One region of the Neobacillus sp. NPDC093182 genome, then DNA from elsewhere that is predicted to be linked to it. Evidence: predicted binding sites of a transcription regulator. Region 1 holds the regulator's gene; the other holds the start of a gene.
The links. Region 1 encodes LexA, which represses DNA repair genes until DNA is damaged. Its sites were predicted from a motif close to CGAACATATGTTCG; they were not measured.
Positions count from the first base shown of each region.

Region 2: parE (DNA topoisomerase IV subunit B) is a predicted target of LexA. The motif match lies at 1,903-1,916, and genes of this name have one in related genera.

Region 1 covers NZ_JBIVOI010000009.1:93,774-98,209, forward strand. The annotation lists gene tkt (transketolase) at 1-454, opposite strand, end outside; gene ACIQAA_RS17245 (DUF896 domain-containing protein) at 637-867, opposite strand; gene ACIQAA_RS17250 (YneB family resolvase-like protein) at 1,179-1,835, opposite strand; gene yneA (cell division suppressor protein YneA) at 1,845-2,168, opposite strand; gene lexA (transcriptional repressor LexA) at 2,326-2,949, shown strand; gene ACIQAA_RS17265 (DUF4257 domain-containing protein) at 3,212-3,502, shown strand; gene glnA (type I glutamate--ammonia ligase) at 3,913-4,436, opposite strand, start outside.
Region 2 covers NZ_JBIVOI010000015.1:93,930-98,365, forward strand. The annotation lists gene parE (DNA topoisomerase IV subunit B) at 1-1,800, opposite strand, end outside; gene ACIQAA_RS24175 (CoA-binding protein) at 2,079-2,492, opposite strand; gene ACIQAA_RS24180 (ATP-binding protein) at 2,618-3,121, opposite strand; gene ACIQAA_RS24185 (glycosyl hydrolase family 18 protein) at 3,360-4,436, opposite strand, start outside.

The DNA.
Region 1 (4,436 bases):
ATGTATAATGGTTAACAAGTTCATAATTTTCCTTATTGTAGACACTAGCAGTATGGCGCTCTGCCATTGCCATACCAACAGCCATTGCAATACCTTGTCCAAGTGGACCTGTTGTGGCTTCTACCCCTTCAGTATGACGGTACTCAGGATGTCCTGGAGTCTTGCTTCCCCATTGACGGAATTGCTTTAAGTCATCCATTGATAGATTGTAACCAGATAAATGAAGCATGCTGTATAATAAAGCAGATCCATGGCCTGCTGATAATACAAAACGATCACGGTTAAACCACTCTGGGTTTTTTGGGTTGTGGTTCATGAAACGAGTCCATAAAGTGTAGGTCATTGGTGCAGCACCCATTGGCATTCCAGGATGGCCTGAATTTGCTTTTTCAATCATATCGATTGAAAGCGTACGAATAGAGGTTACGGACAAAGCATCAATAGTATCAAACATTGTTTACATCACTCCTGATTCTCTAGGATAAAAAAATAATAACAACCTTAATATTATAGCTCTCTTTACATTAATTCAACAATTAATTTGACTACTAAACAAATTATTTCACTTCAGTTTATATTTTTACACAGGTTAGTGCGCAATATGTAAAAAAGGAAACAAAATGTTTCCCTTTTAAATTAATGTAGATTATATTTTTTTCTTTGTTTTATTTTTTCTGGCGTTACGTCATTTCCCTCAGGATCAACGATTTTTGTATTTGTTAATGTATCCAGCATAGAACTGCGGAAAGTGGTCAAATACTCGCTTCTTAATTTGGATTGTTCCTTTGCTTCTGCTTCTGTAAGTCCAGTTGCTTTAGCTTTTCTAGCTAATTCATTGATTCTTGCCATCTTTTCTTTTGAGAGCATTTAGGACCCTCCTTTCAAATACTTGTGCTGTGTTAATCAAGTCAGTTGCAGGCACTTCGCTTTCCGCAGGCGTTGCGGTGAGCCTCCTCGGCGCTTGCGCCTGTGGGGTCTCACCTGCTCCGTACTCCTGCAGGACATTGGATTTACTCCTTCGAATCGGCCCACGCACGAAGAAAATGCGATAGCATTTTCGAGGAGTCTTCGTGCCTTCCGCTCCAATCAACTGGGTTTCTAAACATCAATTAGCGTTACCACAGCTTCACTTAAAGACTGATTTTACTAAAAAATAGACCATCTGACAAGCAAATGGTCTAATCTTCTTCTGATTCGATAGTTTCTTGATATTCCTGATAGCGTCTATGGACAGTTGCTTTTGAAATATTATATCCAAATCCTCTTAAAGTAGCAGCAATCTCTGAAAAAGTTAATTTATTTTTTCTAAGACGGACTATCTCTTCAATCGGAACTTCTATTTTTTCTCTTCCAGAATTCCACTCGAGGTTTTTTAGATTTTTTTCAGGCTTGTATCCCTGAGCCACGGCTCGTTTCATTCCACGTTTAATTTTAATATTATGTAATTTACGCTGATATTCCTCAACCATCCCTACAATTTTCAATACCATTGAATCACTTTCTGAAAGCTGTAGTTCACCATTATGAGAAATACTATAAAGTTTCACATCTTCTTTTAATATACAATGTAAGAGTGCGATCTTCGCATTCCCTCTTCCGAGTCTCGTTTCATCTTGGATTAATACAGCATGTATATCATTATGTTTCAATAAATCTAATAACTCAAGAATCCCGTCTCGCTCCAATTCATAACCACTCGCTTGTTCTCTAATAATGGAGACAACATTAAAATGATATTGACTCGCCAGCTGCGTGAGCTCTTCTTCCTGACGCTTTAATGATGTTTCCTGGGTTTCTTTGTTTGTACTTACCCGGCAGTAAACGATCGCATTCACCATCTGACTTTATTCCCCAGCAGCGCTTGCATATTCAGTCATGGACCCAACTTCATAGTTTACAGGAATAATGATTTCTTCCCCAGGATAAATTTTATCTCCATCTATTTCATTATGGTGCTTGACCCAGCTGACAAATTCATCATTAGAGTATGAATGCTGCTCCGAATATTGGTTAGAAATTTTCCAAAGCGAATCTCCTTCGGAAATAGTAATCGTTAAGTACGTTTCTTCAACATCAGCATTAAAACGTAATGATAAAATAAAAGCTACTGTGCAGCTCAAGATGATTAATAAAATAGCATAAGAGTATCTGTCCCAAATTTTTCTCATAATATAACCCCTATCCAGAATGTATGTTCGTTTTTATGTTTTTATTATAATCCGAACATTTGTTTGTTGTCAATAATAATTCGAACTTATGTTTGTATAAAAAATACGAACATGCTATAATAAAGGTAAATATTACATAGGGCGAGGTGTATCTATTATGACAAAAATATCTAAGCGCCAGCAGGATATCCTTGAATTTATTAAAGGGGAAGTAAAGAAGAAGGGTTATCCGCCATCCGTTCGGGAAATTGGTGAAGCAGTAGGACTTGCCTCTAGTTCTACCGTCCACGGTCATTTAGCAAGATTGGAAAGCAAAGGACTTATTAGACGAGATCCTACTAAACCAAGAGCTATCGAAATACTAGAAGTGGATGAAACCATTCATATCCCAAGAAACAATGTTGTCAATGTACCGATTGTGGGTAAAGTAACTGCTGGTCTTCCTATTACCGCCATTGAAAACGTTGAAGAGTTTTTCCCGCTCCCTGAGAGTCTAGCACCTGCAGATGAGCAAGTATTTATGCTAGAAATCATGGGTGAGAGTATGATAGAAGCAGGAATTCTCGATGGAGATTACGTAATCGTAAGACAGCAGCCAACGGCGAACAATGGGGATATTGTCGTTGCGATGACAGAGGAAGATGAAGCGACCTGTAAAAGATTTTTTAAAGAAAAAGATTACATTCGCCTGCAGCCTGAAAACTCAACCATGGATCCAATTATCTTAAGAAACGTTTCTATCCTCGGAAAAGTAATTGGGGTTTATCGACATATTCATTAATCCTAAAACGGGAAAGAGTACAATTCTGATTTTGAATTGTACTCTTTTTTATCAGTCTCGAAGGAAAGCTCTTGTGTCCGAATCTATGCTTGATTCAGACAAGGTCTCCATAATTTCAACCATCAATTTCAGAATCAATTTCCACTTTATACAAAAATGTGTATATTTACTCATTCTAACTAGTTTCCACTATTTGTATAATAGTATTACACCATGATTTACCTTAGGTCCAAAAAAACTAGGCTTAAGGAGAGTGGAAAAAGTGTTGAAGGACATTATTTTCTCGATGGTTATTGGTGGTATGGCAGGGATTGCAGGGCATGTTAGGAAGCACGGAAAAATAATTATGCCCCGGAAAACAAAAAGGTTTATCTTTTTAGGGTTTTTAGAAGAAATGCTACTTGGTTCTGTCGCAGCTTTCCTCATCATGATTTACACAACTCCGAATTCAATGATAGAAACCATTTTTTTATCGGCCCTTGCCGGGATTAGTGGTGATATCATACTCACTAATTTTAGAGCACTTAATGAAAATAAAGAAAAAGAATCCTGAACGCAAATAACCCAGTATGGTCGTTTCCATCCTGGGTCTTTCAATTTTGCTGAATCTTTTAATTACCACTTTTTAATTTCCCCGATGGATACGGTCATCATGAACACTCTATGATGACCACTTTTTCGTTTTTCTTCTGTTTTCGGTCATCATGAACTCTCTATGGTTACCACTTTTCCGTTTCACCTTGGATTTCGGTCATCATGAATGCTCTATGGTTACCACTTTTCGATTTTCACTCTAAAAACGGCCATCATGAACGCTCCATGGTTACCACTTTTCGATTTTTACTCTGAAAACGGTCATCATACCGCACCCTAACTACCTTCCAACATAAAACAGGCACACCACAACCCATTAAAACGAAAATAACCCAGTAAAGACTATAGTCAATACTGGGTTACTTAATTTTAGTACATGCTCATATATTGTTCGCGTTCCCAAGGGTGAACGACTGTGCGGAACATATCCCATTCGATTTCTTTTGCTTCGATAAAGTGTTCGAAGATGTGCTCTCCTAAACCAGATACAATAACTTCATCAGACTTTAATAGGTCTAATGCTTGAGCTAGAGTAGCTGGAAGATCGATGATTCCTTCTTCAATTCTCTCTTCTTTGCTCATAACATAGATGTTACGGTCAACTGGAGCTGGAGGAGTTAATTTGTTCTTGATTCCATCTAGACCAGCCTTTAATAGAACAGCCATTGCTAGGTATGGATTTGCAGCTGGGTCAACGCTTCTTACTTCTACACGAGTACTTAAACCGCGAGAAGCTGGAATACGAATTAATGGTGAACGGTTTCTAGCAGACCATGCAACATAGCAAGGTGCTTCGTAACCTGGTACTAGACGCTTATAAGAGTTTACAGTTGGGTTTGTTACCGCTGTAAAGGTAGGAGCGTGCTTTAAGATACCAGCGATGAATTGACGAG
Region 2 (4,436 bases), on a different contig from region 1:
TAATGTCCGTGTTTCTGGATTCATCGTTGTATCCCAAAGCTGGTCTGCATTCATCTCGCCAAGACCTTTATAGCGCTGAATCATATAGCCTCTGCCAACCTTTTTAATGGCACCCTGAAGTTCATCCTCGTTCCAGGCGTATTCAATGATTTCTTTTTTACCGGCGCCTTTACTCACTTTATATAAAGGAGGCAGCGCGATAAACACTTTACCTGCTTCAATTAGCGGTTTCATATACCGATAGAAAAAGGTTAACAGTAATACTTGAATATGTGCACCGTCTGTATCGGCGTCGGTCATAATAATGACTTTATCGTAGTTTACATCTTCTAGATTAAAATCAGATCCAACACCAGCGCCAACCGTATGAATAATCGTATTGATTTCTTCGTTTTTAAAAATATCCGCAAGCTTCGCCTTTTCCGTATTGATAACTTTACCACGAAGTGGAAGTACGGCTTGAAAGCGGCGGTCACGGCCTTGTTTAGCTGAACCGCCTGCGGAGTCACCCTCAACCAAGTAAATCTCATTTCTTTGCGGATTTCTTGATTGAGCAGGTGTAAGCTTCCCTGATAAAAGAGCATCAGACCGCTTTCGTTTCTTCCCGCTGCGTGCGTCCTCCCGTGCTTTTCTTGCTGCTTCACGGGCTTGGTAAGCTTTAATGGACTTCTTAATCAATAACGCGCTGATGTCTGGATTTTCTTCCAGGAAGTAAGTCAGGTGTTCAGAAACAACTGCATCGACTGCCGATCTTGCTTCACTCGTACCTAATTTTCCCTTCGTCTGCCCCTCGAATTGTAATAATTGCTCGGGAACCCGAATCGATATAATCGCAGACAATCCTTCACGAATATCGGCACCTTCAAGATTTTTTTCCTTTTCTTTTAACAGTGCAACCTTTCGTGCGTAATCATTAAAAACACGCGTCATAGCCGTTTTCGAACCTACTTCATGTGTTCCGCCGTCTTTCGTCCGGACATTGTTTACAAACGAAAGCATGTTCTCTGAATAGCCATCATTAAATTGAAAAGCAAATTCCACTTCAATCCCATTATGGCTTCCCTCAAAGCTAACGACGGGATGAAGGACATCTTTTTCTTCATTTAAGTAAGAAACAAAGGCCTCAATCCCATTTTCATAATGAAAAACTTCATGAAAATCATTACGATCATCAATGATTTCAATCTTCAATCCTTTTAAAAGAAACGCTGACTCTCGTAACCTCTCACATAAGGTTTCGAAATTATATGTGGTGGTAGAAAAGATGGACGGGTCCGGCTTAAAGTGAATCGTTGTACCTGTTTGATTGGTTTTCCCGATTTTCTCCAAGGTCGTAACCGGTTTACCGCCATTTTCAAACCGTTGTTCATAAACAAAGCCGTCTCTTTTTATCGTTACCGTTAACCATTCAGATAAGGCATTAACAACAGAGGCGCCAACACCATGCAGACCGCCGCTGGTTTTATAACCGCCTTGGCCAAATTTACCGCCGGCATGGAGGACAGTTAAGATAATTTCTGGAGTCGGTTTCCCCATTTTATGCATGCCCGTTGGCATTCCGCGTCCTTTATCCATTACGCTTATCGAGTTATCTTTGTGAATTTTCACAATGATTTGGTCCCCAAATCCACCCAGAGCCTCATCGACAGAGTTGTCGACAATCTCGTATACAAGATGGTGTAATCCGCGTGTATCAGTGCTCCCGATGTACATTCCTGGTCGCTTCCTGACGGCCTCCAGCCCCTCTAGTACCTGTATGGCATCATCATTATATTCAAAAGCTTTCTGATTACTTGCCACTAAAATACCCCTTTCATTCCCTGCAAAAGAAAAAACATCTGTTAATTGCTATCTTTATGAGTAAGTTTATTCATTCGTGTAAAAAAGTTATTTCCATAATTTAGAACGAATGTTTGCCGCTCTTAATTGTACCACATGTTTACGGCGTCTATGCTTTATTTTAGCGATTTATTTCGATTTGGCAAATGTCAAAATTAAAACAACATAATTTTGTAACACGACCTATCGAAAAAAAAAGAAAAAAACTGCTAAATGTTAGCAGCATTTTTCTTTGATCCTTATTTTGTTAAAGCATGTGCCACTTTAATACAAAGGTCCATAATGACTGTATACCCTTTTTCTTTCAAAAACTCGTAGGCTTCCTCATTTACCAAGCCCTGCTGTGCCCAAAAAACATCGGCGTCAACTTGGTCAAATTCTTTCGCAACATCAAACAATTGTTCTGAACGACGGAAAACATTAACGATATCAATATGTCCCTCAATATCCTTTAAGGAAGCAACCGCTTTCACTCCGAGCACTTCATCAACCGTTGGATTCACTGGAATGATCTCATAACCTGCTCTTTGCATCACCTCAGAAACCATATAAGAGGTTCTGTCTGGTTTATCACTTAACCCCACAACAGCGATGCGTTTCGATTTCTTTAAAATTGCTCCAATTTCCTCTAAAGATGGATTTTCAACTGCCATGAACAAACACTTCCTTTATTTCCTGAATTTTACTAGCTTCCTTTTACTATAACACAATTCGATTTTTTGCCAAAAAAAATAGCTCCTGGGGTTCCGGAGCATATAAGTATCGAGTTTTGGAGTGATTAGGAAAGAACCTTCGGAACAGATAAAATAAAACGTGATCCATCCTCCGTATTTTGAATCCTAACGAAACCATTCATCTTTTCAATATACATTTTCGTTATATAAAGGCCATTCCCAGTTCGGCCCCCATTTATTGTGAAATCCGGTTGAGATAAGCTAGAGATTAGTGCAGGATCAATACCACCTGCATTATCAGTAAACTCCACATTAATAAACTCTGTATCATTGGAAATCTTGATCTTCAGTTTTCGATTTTTTATATGGTTTGTATCAAAAGTTTCTCTCACATATATTAATATATGTAAAATGATTTGACTGAAAACAGTTGGAAATCCATAGACCATTTGCAGACCTCGGTATTCGAAATCTACCTGAATATCGTGGTTCTTTAGGCAGGAGAAAAAAATTGACAATGCTTCCTCAATGGAATCTGAAACAGAAAAGGAACTCTTTTCTTTCTTAGTGCGATAGAACTCTCGAAAATCATGATTGGTTTGCGACATATGTTCACCTCTTTTATCTACTAAATTTTAATATCAGAAAACCGTTCAGTTACACAGTTGACAGGCAGCGGTTTTAACGACTTTTTCTTAAATTATATTTCGGGATAACAATTATTTTCAATCGCTGCCGAAAGGGTTTGAAAATTCTCCATATATTTGTAATAAAATAGACTTTAATTGTTCTTAACTTAGACAGAATATTATTTTAAAAGATGCAAAAATAGACCAGCTATGTGGTCTATTTCTGTGTTACTGCCTTATTAGGGTCGATATTCATCGCAGTCCACGCCGTCTGATCACCAAAGACTCTTGACCAGGAAGCCATACCTGCCAGTTGATAAGTGGCTGCAAGTTTTGCCCGCTTCGTTAACGATAATTCATCCTCAATCCATACTTTATAAGTGGCATTCTCTTCTGCTGCAAAATATTCAGCGTAATTTTGGCCGCTTGCCTCATCATACACAGGCTGAATTCCTTTTTCTGCAAGCCATTCTTTCACCTTCGCCATTGACATAGATTGAGAGGAAACCTCTGTCGTTCCATCATCTTTCATTTGTTCCTTCCACAATCTAGTATATAAAGGGACACCTAGTATTAATTTTTCTTTTGGTACTTCTTTTAACAAGTTTTGCAGGTTCATCTCTACCCATGGAAGACTTGAAACACTGCCGGCAACAGGAGACGATCCCGGGTGTTCATCATATGCCATAATAATAAGGTAATCCACAATACTTGCAAGCTTATCTCTTTCGTAGAAGGATGACCAATTATTGTTTTCACCTGCATAAAACGTAATGTCCATGGAAACAACTAACCCTGCTTCATGCAAATACGGTGCTGCTTCCCTCATCAATTGAGTAACAAGTGGACCATCTGCGGGATAGACATTTTCAATATCAAAGTTAATCCCCTGTAATTGGTACATTTGACTGAAATGAAGAAGCTGGACGATAATCTTTTGACGTGTTTCAAAGTCCTTTAACGCTTCATGCGTTAGTACCGGATCAAACGAATTTGAAAATAATCCCCATACTTGATATCCCTTGGATTGTGCCCATTTACTATATTCTAAAGACGCTAAATTACTTATTGTCCCATCATTTCCAGTTAGGGAGAACCAAGTTGGTGACACAACATTTACACCCAGCATATCCGGTATTTGGGTATGGTCTGGATTCTTCGTGTAGATCGCTTCCCAGGTTAGTTGAATCGGTCCGTTAATTTTTGGAACAACTGCGCTTCCATTTTTCTGTGAGATGGTGATCGTAACCTCTTGGTTTTTCTCTACATATTTCTTGTTGATGTATCCACTAAT